3 regions of the Streptomyces sp. NPDC037273 genome follow, and region 2 is predicted to be linked to each of the others. Evidence: riboswitches for the same ligand, from Rfam matches in the RefSeq annotation. Region 2 holds a riboswitch; each other region holds the start of a gene.
What was found. A riboswitch is a leader RNA that binds a small molecule or an ion and turns the genes downstream of it on or off. The one in region 2 is predicted to bind cyclic di-AMP.
Positions count from the first base shown of each region.

Region 1 (7,039 bases), on a different contig from region 2:
CGCAGTTTCCAGCCGCGCCGGAGCCGGGTCACCTACGGGCAGGCCGAGGCGATGCTGAAGCGGTGGCCCGACTGGGGCCTCGACATCGACGGCAAGGGCGTCCTCGACCTCGGCGAGATGTTCGACGGGCTGCCCGTCGTCATGGAGATCGGCTTCGGCATGGGCGAGGCGACGGCGCAGATGGCCGCGGCCGACCCCGGCACCGGCATCCTCGCCGTGGACGTGCACACGCCCGGCCAGGGCAATCTGCTCGGCCTCGCCGACCGGAACGGACTGACCAACGTCCGGGTCGCCAACGGCGACGCGATCATCCTGCTCCGCGAGATGCTCGGCGACGCGAGCCTCGACGGCTGCCGGGTCTACTTCCCCGACCCGTGGCCCAAGGCCCGCCACCACAAGCGCCGGCTCATCCAGCCCGAGTTCCTCAGCCTCCTCGCGCCGCGCATGAAGCCCGGGGCCGTGCTGCACTGCGCCACGGACTGGGAGGAGTACGCCGTGCAGATGCTGGAGGTGCTCTCCGCGCACCCGGACTACGAGAACACGCAGGCCGACGGGGGCTACGCGCCCCGCCCGGACTTCCGTCCGCTCACCCGCTTCGAGGGCCAGGGCCTCGACAAGGGCCACGTCGTCCACGACCTCCTGTTCCGCCGGAAGTGACCGGGACCTCCGCCGCAAGTGACCGGGACCTCCGCCGGAAGCGACCCGGACCTCCGGCGGAAGTGACGGGGACGGCTTAACCCCGTCGCCCCGTGTCGGTGGGGGTCGTTAGGGTCGCTCACGTGTCGAACCCTGCCCCCGCCGACCTGCCCGCCGCCGGCCGGCCCCCCGAGGACACCGCGCCCGTGCCGCACCGGGACAGCGACGAGCCGGCCTTCCCGGCCGCCGCCGACCGGTCGAAGTGGCGCTACAAGCCACGCCGCGCGTTCTGGCGCAGCCGGGTGGTCCGGGCCGTCGCCGTGATCACGCTGCTCGCGCTGTGCGCCCTGGTCATCCTGGCGCTGGTCCGCGAGCAGACCGGCACCCAGGGCTTCCTCGTCGGCCTGGGCCTCGCCGTGCTTCCCGTACCGCTGCTCATGGCGGCGTTCCGCTGGCTCGACCGGGTCGAGCCGGGGCCGTGGAAGAACCTGCTGTTCGCCTTCGCCTGGGGCGCCTTCGCCGCCGCGCTGGTCGCGATCCTGGCGAACTCCTTCGCGGTCCGCTGGATAGCCACGGCCACGGCGGACCCGGACTCGGCCGACAACCTCGGGGCGACCGTCATCGCGCCGGTGGTGGAGGAGAGCGCGAAGGCCGCCGCGGTCCTGCTGCTGTTCCTCTTCCGCCGGCGGCACTTCGGCGGGCTCGTCGACGGCGTCGTCTTCGCCGGTTTCACCGCGACCGGCTTCGCCTTCACCGAGAACATCCTCTACCTGGGCAACGCCTTCGGAGAGGACCAGGAGGTCGGCCGCGCGGGCATCGGCATGGTCACCGCGGGCACCTTCTTCGTCCGGGTGGTGATGTCGCCGTTCGCGCACCCGCTGTTCACCGTGCTCACCGGCATCGGTTTCGGCTTCGCCGCGCTCGCCCCGCGCGGCAAGCGGCTGCGGAAGGTGCTGCTGCCGCTCGCCGGGCTGCTGCTCGCGATGGGCCTGCACGCCGCCTGGAACGGCTCGGCCACCTTCGGCGGCCCGTGGGCGTTCTACGCGGTGTACGGGGCGCTGATGGTCCCGGCCTTCGGCCTGCTGACCTGGCTCGCGGTGTGGAGCCGGCAGCGCGAGCTGCGCACGATATCCGGCGAGCTCCCGGCGTACGCGGCGGCCGGCTGGCTCTCCCCCGCCGAGCCGCTCGCGCTCTCCTCGATGCGGGCCCGCCAGCTGGCCCGGTCCTTCGCGGGCCGGACGTACGGCCCGGAGGCCGCGCGGGCCGTCGGCGAGTACGAGTCGTTCGCGACGACCCTGGCGTTCCTGCGGGACCGGGCCCGGCGCGGCACGGCCGGGCCCGATTTCCCGGCCCGCGAGCAGGAGCTGCTGCACCACCTGTGGCAGCGGCGCGCGGTCGCCTCGCCCTCCCTGACGTACGCGGCGCGGGCGACGGGCCGGGTGTGGGCGCCGCCGCAGTACCTGGACTACGGCGGCTACAACCCGTACCGGAGCTAGCCAGCGCCCCGAAGGAAGGGCCTCAGCGGGCCGACGCCTCCGTCAGGAGGTCGAGCTCCGACGCGGTGAGCGTCAGGTCGGCCGCCGCGATCAGGGCCGGGACCTGCTCGACCGTGCGGGCCGAGGCGATCGGCGCGGCGACGGTGGGGCGGGAGGCGAGCCAGGCGAGGGCGACGCTGGCGAGCTCGGCCTGGTGGGCCTCGGCGACGGTGTCGAGGGCGGAGAGGACGGCCCGGCCGCGCTCGGTGTCGAGGTGCTTGCCGGCGGCGCGGGCGCTGTCGACGGTGACGCCGGGGCGGTACTTGCCGGTGAGGAAGCCGGAGGCGAGGCCGTAGTAGGGGACGGCGGCGAGGCCGGCCTGTTCGGCGGTCTCCAGGAGCGGGCCTTCGTAGGTGTCGCGGGAGACCAGGTTGTAGTGCGGCTGGAGGGCCACGTACCGGGCGAGGCCCTCGGTCTCGGCGAAGTCGAGGGAGGCGCGCAGCCGCTCGGGGGAGATGTTGGAGGCGGCGACGGCGCGGACCTTGCCGTCCTTCACCAGCTGGTCGAGGGCGGTGACGATCTCCTCGACGGGGACGGTCTCGTCGTCGAAGTGCGTGTAGTACAGGTCGATGTGGTCGGTGCCGAGGCGGCGCAGCGACTCCTCGGCGGCGGCCTTGATGGTGGTGGCGGAGAGCCCCTTGAAGTGGGGGTGGGCGCCGACCTTGGTGGCGACGACGATGTCGTCGCGGTTGCCGCGGGAGGCGAGCCAGCGGCCGATGACCGTCTCGGACTCGCCGCCCTCGTTGCCCTCGGCCCAGGCGGAGTAGACGTCGGCGGAGTCGACGAAGTTGCCGCCCGCCGCGGCGTAGGCGTCGAGGACGGCGAAGGACTGGGCCTCGTCGGCGGTCCAGCCGAAGACGTTGCCGCCGAGGGCGAGCGGGAAGACGTGCAGGTCGGAACTGCCCAGCGGGCGCAGAGAGGTCATGGGGGGATCAACCGCTCGCGCCGCCGGGCCTATTCCGTCCGGGCTCCGGGAGGCGGGGCGCCCGGAGCGGGTGACGGGGTCAGAGCGACAGGCCCTTGGAGCGGAGCCAGGCCGCCGGGTCGATGCCGTCGCCGCCGGAGGTGTGGACCTCCATGTGGAGGTGGGCGCCGGTGACGTTGCCGGTGGCGCCGACGCGGCCGATGGTCTCGCCGGTGCCGACGGTCTGGCCTGCGGAGACCGTCATGGAGGAGAGGTGGCAGTACCAGACCTCGGTGCCGTCGGCGAGCTCCAGGACGATCCGGTAGCCGTAGGAGCCGGACCAGCCCGCGGACTTGACGGTGGCGCCGTGGACGGCCTTGAGCGGGGTGCCGGTGGGCGCGGCGAAGTCGAGGCCGGTGTGGTAGCCGGAGGACCACATCGAGCCGGACTGCATGTAGGTGGCGGTGAGGCTGTACGAGGAGAGGGGCAGCGAGTAGCTCGCGGCGAGCTTGGCGAGGCGCTCGGCCTCCGCCTTGGCCGCGGCTTCCGCTTCCGCCTTGGCCTTCGCTTCGGCCTCGGCCTTCGCCTTGGCGTCGGCGGCCGCCTTCTCCGCCGCCGCTTCCTTGGCCTTGGCCTCGGCGGCGGCCTTCTCGGCGGCGAGCTTCTCCGCGGCGGCCTTCTCGGCGGCGTCGGCGGAGGCCTGCTGCGACTCGGCCTGCTGGAGGATGCGGGCGCGCAGGGCCTCGCCCGCGTCGGCGGCGCCGGACGCGGTCCTGGTGGCGCTGTCGGCCTGCTCGTCGGCGCCGGTGGTGTAGGTGGCGGCGGTGAGCGGGTTGGGGTTGGCGCGGGCCGCGCTGACGGGCGCGCTGTCCTCGCCGGGGAGGAGGTCGCCGACGCCGGGGAGGTCGTGGGGGTCCGGGAGGTCCAGGTCGGGGAGCGATATCGCGACCGGGGGCTTCTCCTGCGCGGTGGCGAGGCCGCCCGCGCCGACGGCGGCGATCACGCCGACGCCGAGGACGGTGGAGGAACGGGCGAAGTTGGAGCGCTGCTTGACGACCCGGTGGCGGCCGCCGGAGCGGCTCTGCGCGCGGAGGGAGTCCTCGGTGGGATTCCACTCGGTGTCCGGGGCGGCGGGACCCGCACCACCACCGAAGGCATCGAAGGGGGCTTCGGGTGCGGGAGTGTTGGACGCCACGGAGGCGCGCTCCTTTCCTTCCTTCTCGCCTACCGGGTTAGCTGACGGGTTCGGAGCAGGAAGGTCTCCTACGGGCTCGACCGCACGGGTGCGTGGTCCGCACGGGTGCGAAGGGGCCCGATTCACCCCAAGTGGTGGTTCCCCGGTTCCTTTTCAGGATTCGGCGCGTGCGCACGGTGCCGCCTCTTGCGACGGGTGTGACGACCGCGCTGCGTTATCGAACGTTAATAGACAGGGGGTCCCGATTCCAAGCCGTTCCGCTTGATCGTTCATTGAATTGGGAGGTAATCGCCCGAGTTGACCCCCGTTCAGAACGGGATAAGGGAAACCTCGCGATCTGACGTTATGTCAATTGTTATCGCAGTGACACCCCTCGACTACACCTGGTGACCGGACCCGCCGGGCGGCACCACCGGCATCGTCCTGCGCCGCTCCGGCTGCCCCGCCGCCGGCCTGCTCACCGCGAGCAGCGCCATGTCGTCCGTCGACCCGCCGCCGGTGTGGAGCCGTACGTCGTCCACGAGCGCGTCGAGGAGTTCCTCGGGTCCCGGGAAGATCCGGCCGGCCAGTCGCTCGGCCGGATCGTAGAAGACGCCTTCGGCGTTCCGCGCCTCCGAGAGGCCGTCGGTGTAGAAGAGCAGGGTCGCGCCCGGCGGATAGGGCCGCGCCTCGGCCCGGTCAGGCCAGGCCGCGAGATCCCCCATGCCGAGCGGCAGCGCGGGCTCGGCCGGGTCCAGCAGGTCCAGGTGCCCGTCCGCGTACAGCAGCAGCGGCGGCGGGTGCCCGCGGTTCACCACCCGTACGAAACCGCTGAAGGTGCCGCTGCCGTCGGCGCGCGGAAGCTCGGCGAGGACGGCGGTGGTGAACCCCTCGAAGGCGTCGAGCCCGTGCCGCCGGGTGCCCTCCCTGGCCAGCGCCCGTTCGAGGCGCTCGGCCACGCCCTCCAGGGTCCGTTCCTGTTCGGCCGCCTCGCGGAAGGCCCCGATGACGACGGCAACGGCCTCCACCGCGTCCATCCCCTTGCCCCGTACGTCCCCGACGACGAGCCGCACCCCGTGCGGGGTGTCCTGGACGGCGAACAGGTCGCCGCCGATGAACGCGTCCGCCTGCGCCGCCTCGTACCGCGCCGCGCACTGGAGCCCGCCGATCCGCTCGGCGGGCATCGGGAGGACCGCCTTCTGCGCGGTCTCCGCGATGACCCGCGCCGAGGCGAGCCGTTCGCCGCTGCGGCGCACCACCCGGTTGATGAGGAGGGCGAGCGCGGAGACCGTGAGGACGGTCAGGGTCTCGGTGAGCGCCGGGATCTCGTCGGCGGTGCCGTTGTAGACGTGCAGCCCGATGGAGGCGAGGACGGCGGCGATCCCGGTGAGCAGGGTGGTGAGCGTCGAGAAGAAGGGCGCGGCGATCAGCGGGGCGGCGGAGAAGAGCGGCGCCGCCGTGTACGCGGGCGGGGTCGACACGTCGAAGAAGACCCCGCCCACGATGACCAGCGGGGGCAGCGCGCGGATGAACCGCCGCGCGCCGCCGTACGCCGGACGGCCCTCGTCACGCCGCCGCCCGCCGCCCGCCACTCCTTGGGGGTGCCCCACCTGTGCTCTCCTGCCCGGTCCGACCGGCCGCGGTCCGCACCGCGCCCTCCCAGCGTGGCCGCCGCCGCACCGGCGGGCGACTCCCACGGGGCCGAGTGGCGTAGCCCGGAAGGTCAGGCGCTTCCTGGGGGGCTCTCCTCCGCCAGCCGTCCGCCCCTGGACAGCAGGGCCATCGCCGCCGCGCAGACCAGACCGACGGCGCACAGGGCGAGCCAGGGTGCCGCCGACCAGCCGGTGACGTCGAGCAGCGCGCCCGTCCCGAGGTTCCCGAGGGTGATGCCGATCCCGCACACGGTGTTGTAGAGCCCGTAGTGGGTGGCGACCCAGCGGCCCCGGGAGAGGGCGACGACGGTGTCCATCTCGTAGGGGTAGAGCACCGCGTTCGCGACGGCGAGGACCGCCGCGCAGAGCAACAGCCCGGCCGCGCCCCGGCCCAGCGCCGCCGGTGCCAGGAACGCGCCGCCCATGAGGGCGAGCCCGAGGACGAGGCAGCGCTCCCGGGTGAGGCGCCGCCGGCACCAGGCCGTGATCCGCAGCTGCCCGGCGAGCGCCACGAGCGCGGAGACGACGAACAGCGCCGTGGTGAGCGCCGTGCCGTCGGCCGCGAGCGGCAGCGCCAGGTAGACCTGGAAGGACAGGACGTACGAGCCGGTCATGGCGAGCGAGAAGAACCAGAAGGTCCGGTGGGACAGCACCGTGCGGAACTGCCCCCGCTCCCCCGCCCCCTTCGGCTCGCGCACGGCCCGTACGGGAAGGTGCCGGAGCTGTACGAGGGTCAGGCCGGCGAACAGGACCGCCGCGACCAGGCACGTCAGCCGGAACGACACCCCGGTCAGGGCCACCCCGACGAGCGGCCCGAGCAGGATGCCCGCCTGGTAGTACACGTTGAAGAGCGCGAAGGCCTCGACCCGCCGCTCCTCCCCCGCCTCGGCCGCGAGGCAGGCCCGTACGGCGGGGTTGAACAGCGCCCCCGCGAGCCCGGTCGCCAGCGAGGCGGCGATCAGCATCGGCAGCGACTGGGCGAAGGCGAGCGCCCCGAAGCCCACCGTCCGCAGCGCGCAGCCGGCCACGATGAGCGGCTTGAAGCCGAGCCGGTCGGCGAGCGCCCCGCCGACGAGGAACATGCCCTGCTGGGACAGGTTCCTGGCGCCGAGGACGAGCCCGACCGCCCAGGCCGCCA
Region 1 is NZ_JBVJVO010000006.1:18,666-25,704, forward strand. It holds gene trmB (tRNA (guanosine(46)-N7)-methyltransferase TrmB) at 1-657, shown strand, start outside; gene ACZ7G1_RS17535 (PrsW family intramembrane metalloprotease) at 780-2,132, shown strand; gene ACZ7G1_RS17540 (aldo/keto reductase) at 2,155-3,096, opposite strand; gene ACZ7G1_RS17545 (M23 family metallopeptidase) at 3,176-4,270, opposite strand; cyclic di-AMP (ydaO/yuaA leader) riboswitch at 4,282-4,446, opposite strand; gene ACZ7G1_RS17550 (PP2C family protein-serine/threonine phosphatase) at 4,648-5,859, opposite strand; gene ACZ7G1_RS17555 (MFS transporter) at 5,973-7,039, opposite strand, start outside.
Region 1: linked by a shared signal. The riboswitch ahead of ACZ7G1_RS17545 (M23 family metallopeptidase) and the one ahead of ACZ7G1_RS37190 (M23 family metallopeptidase) in region 2 are both predicted to bind cyclic di-AMP.

Region 2 (7,039 bases):
GCGGCGGGGAGCGCGACCGGCTCCTGCTCCTGGCCGTCGTAGTTGGGCGAGAAGTCGACCGTGTCCTCGTCGATGGACTCGGTCATGAGCAGGGCGGCCGGGGCCATCCGCGACTCGGTGTACCGCATGGCGGCCGGCGGGTCGTCGTTGCCCAGGGAGCCGAAGTTGCCGTGGCCGTCGACGAGGGGCAGCCGCATGGAGAAGGGCTGTGCCATGCGGACCATGGCGTCGTAGATCGACGCGTCGCCGTGCGGGTGCAGCTTGCCCATCACCTCGCCGACGACGCGGGCGCACTTGACGAACCCCCGGTCGGGGCGGAGGCCCATCTCGCCCATCTGGTAGACGATGCGGCGCTGGACGGGCTTCATGCCGTCGCGGGCGTCGGGGAGCGCGCGCGAGTAGATCACCGAGTACGCGTACTCGAGGAAGGAGCCCTGCATCTCGTCGACGACGTCGATGTCGAGGATTCGCTCCTCGAACGCGTCGTCCGGCGGCGGTGTCTTCGTGCTGCGGCGGGCCATCGCGGCTGCGGCTCCTTCACCAACAAGGTTGATCTGACGCGGACCATTGTGGACCGTGCCACCGACAACGCCGACCTCGACCCGGAAGAGGGACATCGGGACCCGGCGGGAACTTCGCGAGGTGTCGGCGCGCTTGCATACAGTGGCAGGACTTTTTCACATCGCGATCGAAGGGACGTACATGCCCATGGGTCACACGGCCACGGCCGAGGCCGGCTCCGGCGGCCTGACAGCGACCGAGCACCGGTTGGCGAACGGCCTGCGCGTGGTGCTCTCGGAGGACCACCTGACCCCGGTCGCCGCGGTCTGCCTCTGGTACGACGTCGGTTCGCGCCACGAGGTCGAGGGGCGCACGGGCCTCGCCCACCTCTTCGAGCACCTGATGTTCCAGGGCTCGAAGCAGGTCCACGGGAACGGCCACTTCGAGCTGGTGCAGGGCGCCGGCGGCTCGCTCAACGGCACGACGAGCTTCGAGCGCACCAACTACTTCGAGACCATGCCCACGCACCAGCTGGAGCTCGCGCTCTGGCTGGAGGCCGACCGCATGGGCTCGCTGCTCGCGGCCCTGGACGACGAGTCCATGGAGAACCAGCGGGACGTCGTCAAGAACGAGCGCCGCCAGCGCTACGACAACGTGCCGTACGGCACCGCCTTCGAGAAGCTCACCGCCCTCGCGTACCCGGAGGGCCACCCCTACCACCACACGCCGATCGGTTCGATGGCCGACCTGGACGCGGCGACGCTGGAGGACGCGCGGAACTTCTTCCGCACGTACTACGCGCCGAACAACGCGGTGCTGTCGGTCGTCGGCGACATCGACCCGGCGCAGACCCTGGCGTGGATCGAGAAGTACTTCGGTTCCATCCCGCAGCACGACGGCAAGCGGCCGCCGCGTGACGGCTCGCTGCCCGAGGTCATCGGGGAGCAGCTGCGCGAGGTCGTCGAGGAGGAGGTCCCGGCCCGCGCGCTGATGGCCGCCTACCGGCTGCCGCACGACGGCACGCGCGAGTGCGACGCCGCCGACCTGGCCCTGACGGTGCTCGGTGGCGGCGAGTCCTCCCGGCTGCACAACCGGCTGGTCCGCCGCGACCGCACGGCCGTCGCCGCCGGCTTCGGCCTGCTGCGGCTCGCCGGCGCGCCCTCGCTGGGCTGGCTGGACGTGAAGACCTCCGGTGGCGTCGAGGTCCCCGAGATCGAGGCCGCCGTCGACGAGGAGCTCGCCCGCTTCGCCGCCGAGGGCCCCACGCCCGAGGAGATGGAGCGCGCGCAGGCCCAGTTGGAGCGCGAGTGGCTCGACCGGCTCGGCACCGTCGCGGGCCGCGCCGACGAACTGTGCCGGTTCGCCGTGCTGTTCGGCGACCCGCAGCTCGCCCTCACCGCCGTCGACCGGGTCCTGGACGTCACCGCCGAGGAGGTGCAGGCGGTCGCGAAGGCCAAGCTGCGCCCCGACAACCGCGCGGTGCTGGTCTACGAGCCGCTGGCGGCCGAGCAGGGCGAAGACGACGGCGATGACGAGGAAGAGGGAGCGGACCAGTGACCGACGCTGCCGTGTCTTTGACGAGCATGGACTTCCACCCGCAGCCGGCGCCGGGCGTCGCCAGGCCCTGGGCCTTCCCGGCCCCGGACCGCGGGAAGCTGGACAACGGCCTGACGCTGCTGACCAGTCACCGCCCCGGTCAGCAGGTGGTGGCCGTGGAGATCTTCCTGCCCGCCCCGCTGGACGCGGAGCCCGCCGGTCTCGACGGCGTCGCCACCATCATGGCCCGCGCGCTCTCGGAGGGTACGGACCGGCGCAGCGCCGAGGAGTTCGCGGCCGAGCTCGAGCGCTGCGGTGCCACGCTCGACGCGCACGCCGACCACCCGGGCGTGCGGGTCTCCCTCGAGGTCCCCGTCTCCCGGCTGCCGAAGGCGCTCGGGCTGCTCTCCGAGGCCCTGATCGCTCCGGCGTTCCTGGAGACCGAGGTCGAGCGCCTGGTGCGCAACCGGCTCGACGAGATCCCGCACGAGACGGCCAACCCGGGCCGCCGCGCCGCGAAGCAGCTCTCCAAGGAGCTGTTCCCCGCCGAGTCCCGGATGTCCCGGCCGCGCCAGGGCACCGAGGAGACCGTCGCGGCGATCGACGCCGCGGCCGTCCGCGCCTTCTACGAGGCGCACGTCCGGCCGGCCACGGCCACGGCCGTGGTGGTCGGCGACCTGACCGGCGTGGACCTCGACAAGGTCCTGGCGGAGACGCTGGGCGCCTGGACGGGCGAGCCGGCCGAGCCGCTCCCGATGCCGCCGATCACCGCCGACGACACCGGACGGGTCGTCATCGTGGACCGCCCGGGCGCCGTCCAGACCCAGCTGCTCATCGGCCGGGTCGGCCCGGACCGGCACGACCGCGTCTGGCCGGCCCAGGTCCTCGGCACGTACTGCCTGGGCGGCACCCTGACCTCGCGTCTGGACCGGGTCCTGCGCGAGGAGAAGGGCTACACGTACGGCGTGCGGGCCTTCGGTCAGGTGCTCCGCTCGGACGCCGAGGGGAACGGCGCCTCGATGCTGGCCATCAGCGGCTCCATCGACACACCCAACACCGGTCCGGCACTCGACGACCTGTGGAAGGTGCTGCGCACCCTCGCCGCCGAAGGCCTCACGGACGCGGAGCGCGAGACGGCCGTGCAGAACCTGGTGGGGGTGGCACCGCTCAAGTACGAGACGGCGGCCTCCGTCGCCGGGACGCTCGCCGACCAGGTCGAGCAGCACCTCCCGGACGATTTCCAGGCCCAGTTGTACGCGCGCCTGGCCGAGACCGGCACCGTCGAGGCGACCGCCGCCGTGGTCAGCGCCTTCCCGGTGGACCGGCTGGTGACCGTGCTCGTCGGCGACGCGGCGCAGATCGCGGAGCCGGTGCGGGCGCTCGGCATCGGTGAAGTGACCGTCGTGACGGGCTGATTCCGGCTCCGGCGTGACAACGGGAGGGCCCCGGCAGCAGATTCGCCGGGGTCCTCCCGTATGTCCGTATTGATGAGAAGAATGATCATTTGCCCTGTGGCATGTCTTACAAAAAGCGTGTCTGGTTGGTGATTGAAAGACGATCCGCATAGCGTCGGTGCGGCTGTTCGCCAGTTGCACCCGCCGCATCCGCGGCATCGGACAGTCATCGCCGAGTCCCCGTCAGGCGCGAGCCTGGGGAGCCGGGGACCCACATCAGTCCCTGGGGTGAATCGGACGCCTTCGTGCCGCACGGAGGGGTCCGTAGGAGACCTTCCTGCTCCGAACCCGTCAGCTAACCCGGTAGGCGAGAAGGAAGGAAAGGATCAGCCACTACATGGCGTTCACCCGTGCCACCGGGAAGCATCGTGGTCCGAGCCGGATGGCGCGCCGCAGCGTGGGCATCGCCGGCGTCGCGACCCTCGCCACCACCGGGGTCATCGGAACCCTCGCCTCCCCGGCGCTCGCCGCCGACACGGACAACCGCTCCGCCGAGGACACCGGCCTCACCCAGGTGATCACCGAGACCTCCCTCGTGGACCGGATCAACGCCCAGGCCGCCGCCCAGGAGCAGGAGGCCGTCGAGGCCGTCGCCCTCGCGAAGGCCAAGGCCGAGGCGAAGCGCAAGGCCGAGGCCCGCGCCAAGGAGATCCGCCAGGAGCGCGAGCGCGCCGCCCGCGAGGCCGAGCGTCGCCGTCTGGCTTCCTTCCAGCTCCCCGTCGCCGGCTCGTACGTCTCCACCGGCTACAAGACCGGCGGCTCGCTCTGGTCCTCCGGCAGCCACTCCGGCGTCGACTTCCACGCCGCCTACGGCAGCCGGGTCGTCTCCGTCGGCTCCGGCACCGTCGTCGAGGCCGGCTGGGGCGGCGCGTACGGCAACAACATCGTGATCCGGATGAACGACGGCACGTACACCCAGTACGGGCACCTCTCCTCCATCGGCGTCCACGTCGGCCAGACCGTCGAGCCCGGCCAGCAGATCGGCATCTCCGGCTCGACCGGCAACTCCACCGGTCCGCACCTCCACTTCGAGGCGCGCACGACCGCCGAGTACGGCTCCGACATCAACCCGATCGCCTACCTCCGCGCCCGCGGCGTCAACCTCTGACCCCGTCCGGCCCGGTTCCGCACCGCGTCGCAAAAGCCCCGGCTCGTACTGAGCCGGGGCTTTTCGTCGGCCGTCACACGGTCGAATACCGCCATGGATTCCCCCGGGGCATCGGAAATCCCGGCGTGCTGCAATAGAGTCGATGATCAGGCGCAGAACAGGCGCCGCTCGAATTGTCTCGCGCGGACCAAGGCGGAGGTCGGACATGCGCATTCCCGCGCATTCGGTATGCACGGCGATCCGGGACGACATCGTCAACGGCGTCTACGAGCGGGGCGGCCGGCTGACCGAGGAACAGCTCGCACGCCGGTACGGGGTCTCCCGCGTCCCGGTCCGCGAAGCCCTGCGCACCCTGGAGTCCGAGGGCTTCGTCGTCACCCGCCGGCACGCGGGCGCGCACGTCGCCGAGCCCACCGAGCAGGAGGCCGCCGACCTCCTCGACATGCGGTCGCTGCTGGAACCCCTGGGCGCCGCGCGGGCCGCGCAGCGGCGCACCGACGCCCACCTCAAGGTGCTGCGCGGCCTGGTCAGGCTGGGGCAGGAGCGGGCCAGGCGCGGCCAGGGCGAGGATCTGCGCTCGCTCGGCGGCTGGTTCCACGAGACGCTCGCGCAGGCCTCGGGCAGCCCGCCGCTGACGGCGCTGCTCACCCAGCTGCGGCACAAGATCGCCTGGATGTACGCCGTGGACCAGCCCGCCCAGCCGGTGGAGGCCTGGGCCGAGCACGGCGCCATCGTGGACGCGGTGGCGCGCGGCGACGCCGAACGGGCCAGGGCGCTGACGGTCCTGCACGCGGAACGCTCATTGTCGCTGCACCGGCTCAAAAAGCCGGAGCGGGGCCGTGTGAGGGTTTCGCAACATGCAGTCAACACGGCGAGTGCCCGGAATTAACGTGGCCGCCGTATAAAAAGGACAGGCATTCAGTCGCGATATTCGTGCTGCCCTAAAAGCTTGATTTCGATGAATCGGGCCCCGTGATCGACCGCCCGCATACGAATGGCCGTGGTCACCGGAATTCCGGCGGCCACGGCCATAAGTCGTGCGAGGGGGACCGGATCAGACGGTCTCGGGGAGCTCGTCCAGGCCCTCGGCGACCAGCTTCGCGAGACGGTCGAGCGCGGCCTCGGCGCCGTCGGCGTCCGAAGCGAGGACGATCTCCTCGCCGCCCTGGGCGCCCAGGCCGAGCACCGCGAGCATGGACGCGGCGTTCACGGGGGTGCCGTCGGACTTGGCGATCGTCACCGGCACGCCGGAAGCCGTGGCGGCACGGACGAAGATGGACGCGGGGCGGGCGTGCAGGCCCTCGGCCCAGCCGACGTTGACGCGGCGCTCAGCCATGGTGTTGCCCTTCAAGTCTCAAGCGGGTTGTCTAGACCAGTCTCTCATGTGCTGCGTGGTGCTCGCGCCGACCTTCGGCCCGGATCGGACCGCCTTTCGGCCCTCCCTACCTTGCACGGCGCGCACCCGCCGCGCGAGCGGTGCCAGGGTCGTGTCGCGGCCGTAGGCTGACCCCATGCAGAGCGCGTCGGAGCAGTCGGAAGCGGGGGGACGACCGGCCCCGCCGGCCCCGCAGGAGCACCCCTACCCCGACCACTGGGAAGCGGACGTGGTCCTCCGCGACGGCGGCACCGCGCGCATCAGGCCCATCACCGCCGACGACGCCGACCGTCTGGTCAGCTTCTACGAGCAGGTCTCGGATGAGTCGAAGTACTACCGCTTCTTCGCGCCCTACCCGCGCCTCTCCGCCAAGGACGTCCACCGCTTTACCCACCACGACTTCGTGGACCGGGTCGGACTCGCGGCGACGGTGGGCGGCGAGTTCATCGCCACCGTGCGCTACGACCGCATCAACGCCCAGGGCATGCCCGCCTCCGCGCCGGCCGACGAGGCCGAGGTCGCCTTCCTCGTCCAGGACGCCCACCAGGGGAGAGGCGTCGCCTCCGCCCTCCTCGAACACATCGCGGCCGTGGCGCGCGAGCGGGACATCCGGCGCTTCGCCGCCGAGGTGCTCCCCGCCAACAACAAGATGATCAAGGTCTTCACGGACGCCGGCTACACCCAGAAGCGCAGCTTCGAGGACGGCTCCGTACGGCTTCACCTCGACCTCGAACCCACCGACCGCTCCCTCGCCGTCCAGCGCGCCCGGGAACAGCGAGCCGAGGCGCGCTCCGTGCAGCGGCTCCTCACCCCCCGCTCCGTCGCCGTCATCGGCGCCGGACGCACACCGGGCGGCGTCGGCCGCACCGTCCTGCGCAACCTGATCGGGGCCGGCTTCACCGGGCGGGTGTACGCGGTGAACGCGGCCCTCACCGACGAGACCGGGCAGCTCGACGGCGTCCCCGCCCACTCCTCGGTCGGCGCCATCGGGGAGCCGGTCGACCTGGCGATCGTCGCCGTCCCCGCCGAGCGGGTGCCGGAGGTCGTCGCGGACTGCGGCGAACA
Region 2 is NZ_JBVJVO010000025.1:43,071-50,109, reverse strand. It holds gene ACZ7G1_RS37205 (DNA gyrase/topoisomerase IV subunit A) at 1-521, opposite strand, end outside; gene ACZ7G1_RS37200 (M16 family metallopeptidase) at 709-2,058, shown strand; gene ACZ7G1_RS37195 (M16 family metallopeptidase) at 2,055-3,452, shown strand; cyclic di-AMP (ydaO/yuaA leader) riboswitch at 3,652-3,816, shown strand; gene ACZ7G1_RS37190 (M23 family metallopeptidase) at 3,829-4,599, shown strand; gene ACZ7G1_RS37185 (GntR family transcriptional regulator) at 4,805-5,488, shown strand; gene ACZ7G1_RS37180 (HPr family phosphocarrier protein) at 5,654-5,935, opposite strand; gene ACZ7G1_RS37175 (bifunctional acetate--CoA ligase family protein/GNAT family N-acetyltransferase) at 6,111-7,039, shown strand, end outside.

Region 3 (7,039 bases), on a different contig from region 2:
TCCTGCCCGAGTTCACGGAACGGACCAGCCACGGAACCCGCACCCTCGACCCGTACTCCAAGCTCCTGGAGAACCGGATCGTCTTCCTCGGCACGCCGATCGACGAGACCTCGGCCAACGACGTCATCGCCCAGTTCCTGCACCTCGACTACGCGGCGCCCGGCCGGGACATCTCGCTCTACATCAACTCCCCCGGCGGCTCGATCAGCGCGATGACCGCCGTCTACGACACGATGCGGACGCTCTCCTGCGACGTGGAGACCACCTGCCTCGGCCAGGCCGTCTTCACCGCGGCCGTCCTGCTCGCCGCCGGCACCCCGGGCAAGCGCCTGATCCTGCCGGGCGCCCGGGTCACGCTCGAACAGCCCGCCCTGGACGAGCCGCTGCGCGGACAGCCGAGCGACCTCGACCTCCAGGCGCGCGAACTGCTCCGGCTGCGGGCCCTGGTGGCCGGCATGCTCACCGAACACACCGGCCGGAGCCGGGAGCGGATCGACGCGGACATCGACCGCCTCACCGTCCTGGACGCGCCTGCGGCGGTGGCGTACGGCCTGGCCGACCACGTCGTCCTCAGCCGGCGGGAGTCCGCCGGCGGCGCGGCGCGGTGAGCCGGCCGTGGTCCCCGAGCTGCCGCCGCTGCCCGCACTGACCCGGGCCGAGGGCGAGTTCGTCGACGCGTACCTCGAAGTCGTCGACCTCCTGGGGAAGATCAACCCATCCAGGGGTTCGCATACCTATGGGGCACTGCGCGCGGCACAAGCCCTGGTCGGACGGGTGGAGGCGCTGCGGGAAGCGCTGACGCTCATGCATATGCGGGGCGAGAGCGAGGTGCACGCGGACACATTGGCGCGCGCCCTAAGGGTGTTGGACGGCGAGCGCCGGGCCGACCGGGTCACCGTCCCCCGCACTCGGGCGAGTTGACATTCCGGCGTGTCGTGTCGAGGTCCGGTCGGCCGACGCGCGCCGCAGAAACCCTCCCCCGTTCGGCGTAGTCGACGAGTCGACACAGGAAGCGAGCGAGTTGCGCAACCGGTGTACGCATTTGGCGGAATCGAACGTTCCGCCGCAGGTGCGGGGCTCGTCGGCCACACCTGTGAAGATCCCAAAGGCTGCCTGTCCACCCGAATGGATCAGTCGTGAGGAGCCTCACATATCGCCGTTTCAGCTCGGATTTCGACCATGACGTGGGTCAAGATCCCTGACGACGACAAGCCCCCGCCGCCGCGGCGGGGCGGTCCGGGCGGACGCCGAGTCCTGCCGCTGTCCCGGACGTCTGGTCGACAGGAGTGGATCGGCAGGAGTGGAGGACCCGATTTTTACGGGGCGAACGCGCTGTTCCGGCAGCGTGGCCGTCCCTTGGGGTGAAGCCGCAGCCGCGGCCGGGCATCTTCGCCAGCCCGAACCCGACAGGTCATCCTTCGCAGGCGGCTGACGAAGGGTTGCGCATGACCGCGCAGATGCACGTCCCGTCCCTGCTGTCCCGGGCCGGAGCCGTCTCGGCTCTCACCCTCGCCGCCGTCGGCGGCACGCTGCTCGCACCAGGAGCGGCGCCGGAGGCCCAGGCAGCGACCACACACGCGAACAAGGCACTGAGCGTCGCCGCGTCCAAGAAGGGATCGCCTTACCGGTACGGAGCCACCGGACCCACCAGGTTCGACTGCTCCGGTCTGACGCTCTACGCGTACAAGAAGGCGGGCAAGTGGCTGCCCCGCACAGCGCAGCAGCAGTACAACAAGACCCGGCACATCTCCGCGTCCAGCAGACAACAGGGGGACCTGGTCTTCTTCCACTCGGGTGGAAGGGTCTACCACGTCGGCATCTACGCCGGCGGCGGCAAGATCTGGCACTCGCCCAAGACGGGATCCTGGGTGAAGCTCGACAAGATCTGGTCCTCGAAGGTCTACTACGGCCGCGTCCGATGATCACTGCCGGACACTGACCCGGCACAAGGGGGTGCGGTGGCGCCGCCGCACCCCTCCCGCCGGAACGAAAAGCCCGGCGAACCGTCCGAGCGGCTCCCTAGGATGCCGCGATGAGACTCGATCAAGCACTCGTCGACGCCGCCGTCGCCCAGCTGGAGAAACGCTGGACGCCGGACGAGCCCGGCGGCGCCGCGGCCGTCTACCTCGACGACGGCCGCATCCTCACCAGCGTCGCCCTCGACAACATCAACGTCGGCGTGACCCTCTGCCAGGAGACGGGCGCCTTCTGCCAGGCGTACACCCTGGACCGGCGGATCACCGCCTCCGTCTGCGTCTTCCGCGACCCGGAGGACGGCCGCTTCGTCGTGCTGCCGCCCTGTGGCATCTGCCAGGAGCGGCTCGCCCTGTGGGGGCCCGACGTCGAGGTCGGCGTGCCCGACCCCGAGGACCCGACCCGCTGGCAGGCCCGCACGCTGGCCGAGGTCAACCCCTACTACTGGGCCCGCCACTTCGCCGAAGGCTCGTGGCCCTCGCAGCGGGAGCACACCGGGTAGCCGGCCGGGTCAGAGGCTGGGGACCCGGGCCGCTGTCCAGGGCAGCGTGATCCAGACCGTCTTGCCGCCCTCCTCGGTGGGGGTGACGGAGAGACGGCCGCCGGCTTCGGCCGCGAGGGAGCGGATGATGACGAGGCCGCGGCCGTTGTCCTGCTGGACGGCGGCGGGGAGACGCCGGGGCCGGCGGGGATGGCTGTCGGTCACGCCGACGTGCAGGAGTTCCCCGCGGACCAGCCGGACGTCGACGGTGAACGTCGGCGACTGGCCGAAGGTGTGCAGGACGGCGTTGGTGGCGAGTTCCGAGACGATCAGGCGGATCGAGTCGGCGGTGTCGCCGTCGTCGTCGAGACCCCAGCCGGTGAGGACCTCCGCGACGTACCGCCGGGCGGTGGGGACCGAGGCGGGTTCGCTCGGCAGCGTGACGGATGCTTCCTGATGATCTGCCATGGCGACGCTGTCCCTTTCCCGCCGGGATCAGTGCCCCGGATTGCGCTTCGCGTCAGAGTGCCACCGATCGTGCCGCCCCGGGCGGGGTTCCACCAAGATATGTCCCCATCTGTCGCCCGAAGCGGTGAACTCTGCGGCCTGGAAACGCGCTTGGGACCGCGCCGGGCCCCGCGCTCAGAAAGCCGGCGCCGTCCGCAGGATCGTCTCCACCGCCCGCTCGATCTGCGCGTCGGAGAGGTCAGCGCGCGCCGTGAGCCGCAGCCGCGAGATGCCGTCCGGCACCGACGGCGGGCGGAAGCAGCCGACCAGCAGGCCCTGTTCGCGGCAGTCCGCCGCCCAGCCGAGCGCCGCCTCCGGCGAGGGGGCCCGGACCGAGACGACGGCCGCGTCGGGCCGTGCCGAGGTGAGGCCGGCGTCGGTCAGCAGCCGGTGCAGGGTGGTCGCGACGGTACGGGCCCGCTCGGCGAGGCCCGGTTCCCCGGCGATCAGCCGCAGGCTCGCGAGCGCGCCGCCGGCGGCGGCCGGGGCGAGACCGGTGTCGAAGATGAAGGTGCGGGCCGCGTTCACCAGGTGCTCGATCACCCGGGCGGGGCCGAGGACGGCGCCGCCCTGGCTGCCCAGGGACTTGGAGAGGGTGAGGGTGGCGACCGCGTCCTCGTCGCCCGCGAGCCCCGCCTCGTACAGGGCTCCCCTGCCACCGGCGCCGAGGACGCCGAAGCCGTGGGCGTCGTCCACCACGAGCCCGGCGCCGTGCGCGCGGCAGGCCTCGGCGAGCTCGGCCAGGGGGGCCTTGTCGCCGTCGACGGAGAAGACCGAGTCGCTGACGACCAGGGCCCGTCGCCCGGGGTGCGCGTCCAGGGTCTTGCGTACGGCCTCGGGGTCGGTGTGCGGGACGACGGCGGTCTCGGCGCGGGCCAGGCGGCAGCCGTCCACGATCGAGGCGTGGTTGGCGGCGTCGGAGACGATCAGGGAGTCCCGGCCGCCGAGCGCGGTGAGCGCCGCCAGGTTGGCGGTGTAGCCGGAGGAGAAGACCAGGGCCGCCTCGAAGCCGCAGAAGTCGGCGAGTTCGCGCTCCAGCCGGGTGTGCAGCCGGGTGGTGCCGGTGACGAGCCGCGAGCCGGTGGAGCCGGCGCCCCAGCGCCGCGCCGCCTCGGCCGCCGCCTCGGTGACCTCCGGGCGTCGGGTGAGCCCGAGGTAGTCGTTGCTCGCCAGGTCGAGGAGGTCCGACTCGGCCGCCCGGGGCCGCAGCGTACGCACGAGACCGGCCTCCGCACGGCGGCGCGCCTCGGCGTCGGTCCAGTCGAACGCGGTACGGCGCGGGGCCTCGGCCCGCCCGTCGTCGGCCTGTGGCATGCGGCGATCCTTTTGTAGGCAGCGCACAGACCCTAGCGGGAGGAAGCCGAGGTCGGGATGTGGTCATCCACACACCCCGATCGGAGTCGTTTGTTCGGATCCTCCTTGGCCCGGGGCCGGACGGTAGGCAAGGATCTCAGGTTATGGACCTGCTGAACACGCTGGTGGAGAAGGGGCTGCGGCGCGAGCTGCCGACCCGTGAAGAAGCGCTCGCCGTGCTGGCGACCTCCGACGACGAACTGCTCGATGTGGTGGCGGCCGCCGGCAAGGTGCGCCGTCAGTGGTTCGGACGGCGGGTGAAGCTGAACTATCTGGTCAACCTGAAGTCCGGGCTCTGCCCCGAGGACTGTTCCTACTGCTCGCAGCGGCTCGGCTCCAAGGCCGAGATCCTCAAGTACACCTGGCTCAAGCCGGACGAGGCGTCCCAGGCGGCCGCCGCCGGTGTCGCCGGCGGCGCCAAGCGGGTCTGCCTGGTGGCGAGCGGGCGCGGTCCGACGGACCGTGACGTCGAGCGGGTCGGCAAGACCATCGAGGCGATCAAGGAGCAGAACGAGGGCGTCGAGGTGTGCGCCTGCCTCGGTCTGCTCTCGGACGGCCAGGCGGAGCGGCTGCGGGAGGCCGGCGCCGACGCGTACAACCACAACCTGAACACGTCCGAGGCGACGTACGGGGACATCACCAAGACCCACACCTACGCCGACCGCGTGGACACCGTGCAGAAGGCGCACGCCGCCGGTCTGTCCGCGTGCTCGGGCCTGATCGCGGGCATGGGCGAGAGCGACGAGGACCTGGTCGACGTCGTCTACGCGCTGCGCGAGCTGGACTCGGACTCGGTGCCGGTCAACTTCCTCATCCCCTTCGAGGGGACCCCGCTCGCCAAGGAGTGGAACCTCACCCCGCAGCGCTGCCTGCGGATCCTGGCGATGGTCCGGTTCGTCTGCCCCGACGTCGAGGTGCGGATCGCGGGCGGCCGTGAGGTGCACCTGCGCTCGATGCAGCCGCTGGCGCTGAACATCGCCAACTCGATCTTCCTCGGCGACTACCTGACCAGCGAGGGCCAGGCCGGCCAGGCCGACCTGGACATGATCGCGGACGCCGGTTTCGAGGTGGAGGGCGCGGGCACCACCACGCTCCCGAAGCACCGCGCGGACGCGCTCGCGGCGGCGGCCGGCGGCTGCGGCTCGCACGGTTCCGCCGAAGGCGCGGGCTGTGGCTCGCAGGCGTCCGCCGAGGGCGCGGGCTGCGGCTCGCACGCCGGTGGCGGCTGCGGTCCGTGCGGCGGCCACGCCGAGACGCCGGCCGAGGCGCCCGCCGCCGAGGCCGCGGCGAACACCGCCCGGACCGACCTGGTGGCCGTGCGCCGCCGGGGCGCCGGCACGGACCTGGCGCCGAATGCGTAACGACGAACTGCTCGCCCTGGACCGGGCGCACGTCTGGCACCCGTACGGCCCCATGCCGGGCCGGGCGGAACCGCTGGTCGTCGCGTCCGCGTCCGGGGTGCGCCTCCGGCTCGCCGAACCGGCCGAGGGGCAGGACGAGCTGGTCGACGGCATGTCCTCCTGGTGGTCGGCGATCCACGGCTACAACCACCCCGTGCTCAACGAGGCGGTGCGCGGCCAGCTGGACAAGATGAGCCACGTGATGTTCGGCGGGCTCACCCACGAGCCCGCCGTCCGGCTCGCCGCCCGGCTCGTCGAGATCACCCCCGAGCCGCTGCGGCACGTCTTCCTCAGCGACTCGGGCTCCGTCTCCGTCGAGGTCGCGGCCAAGATGTGCCTGCAGTACTGGCGCTCCCTCGGCCGCCCCGAGAAGCAGCGGCTCTTCACCTGGCGCGGCGGCTACCACGGCGACACCTGGCAGCCCATGTCGGTCTGCGACCCGCAGGGCGGGATGCACGAGCTGTGGTCGGGCGTGCTCCAGCGACAGGTCTTCGTCGACGCCCCGCCGGTCGCCTACGAGGAGTCGTACGCCGAACTCCTCCGCACCGAGATCGGGCGCCACGCCCACGAACTGGCCGCCGTGGTCGTGGAACCCATCGTCCAGGGCGCCGGTGGCATGCGCTTCCACGACCCCGCCTATCTGCGGGTGCTCCGCGAGGCCTGCGACGCGCACGACGTGCTGCTCGTCTTCGACGAGATCGCCACCGGATTCGGGCGTACGGGCACGCTGTTCGCCGCCGACCAGGCCGGGGTCTCCCCCGACGTCATGTGCGTCGGCAAGGCCCTCACCGGCGGCTACCTCTCGATGGCCGCGACGCTCTGCACGAGCCGGATCGCCGACGGGATCTCCCAGGGCGAGGTGCCGGTGCTCGCGCACGGGCCGACGTTCATGGGCAACCCGCTGGCCTCCGCGGTGGCCTGTGCCTCGCTCGACCTGCTGCTCTCCCAGGACTGGGAGGTCGAGGTCAAGCGGATCGAGAAGGGCCTGCGCGAGGGCCTCGCCGGGGTGGCCGACCTCCCCGGCGTGCGCGAGGTGCGCGTTCTCGGCGCGATCGGCGTCGTCCAGCTCGACCACGACGTCGACATGGCGGCCGCGACCCGCGCGGCGGTCCGGGAGGGCGTGTGGCTGCGCCCGTTCCGCGATCTGATCTACACGATGCCGCCGTACGTGACCGGCGACGAGGACCTGGCACGCATCTGCGCGGCGGTCCGCGCCGCCGCGATCGAAGGCTGAGCGAGGAAGGGACTGGGACAGCAGTGGGAATCATCGTCGTCAGCGGTACGGGGACGGAGATCGGCAAGACGGTCGTGACGGCCGCGGTGG
Region 3 is NZ_JBVJVO010000020.1:131,104-138,142, reverse strand. It holds gene ACZ7G1_RS35385 (ATP-dependent Clp protease proteolytic subunit) at 1-608, shown strand, start outside; gene ACZ7G1_RS35380 (hypothetical protein) at 616-921, shown strand; cyclic di-AMP (ydaO/yuaA leader) riboswitch at 1,312-1,442, shown strand; gene ACZ7G1_RS35375 (C40 family peptidase) at 1,446-1,922, shown strand; gene ACZ7G1_RS35370 (cytidine deaminase) at 2,033-2,476, shown strand; gene ACZ7G1_RS35365 (ATP-binding protein) at 2,486-2,923, opposite strand; gene ACZ7G1_RS35360 (8-amino-7-oxononanoate synthase) at 3,098-4,276, opposite strand; gene bioB (biotin synthase BioB) at 4,420-5,676, shown strand; gene ACZ7G1_RS35350 (adenosylmethionine--8-amino-7-oxononanoate transaminase) at 5,669-6,949, shown strand; gene bioD (dethiobiotin synthase) at 6,973-7,039, shown strand, end outside.
Region 3: linked by a shared signal. The riboswitch ahead of ACZ7G1_RS35375 (C40 family peptidase) and the one ahead of ACZ7G1_RS37190 (M23 family metallopeptidase) in region 2 are both predicted to bind cyclic di-AMP.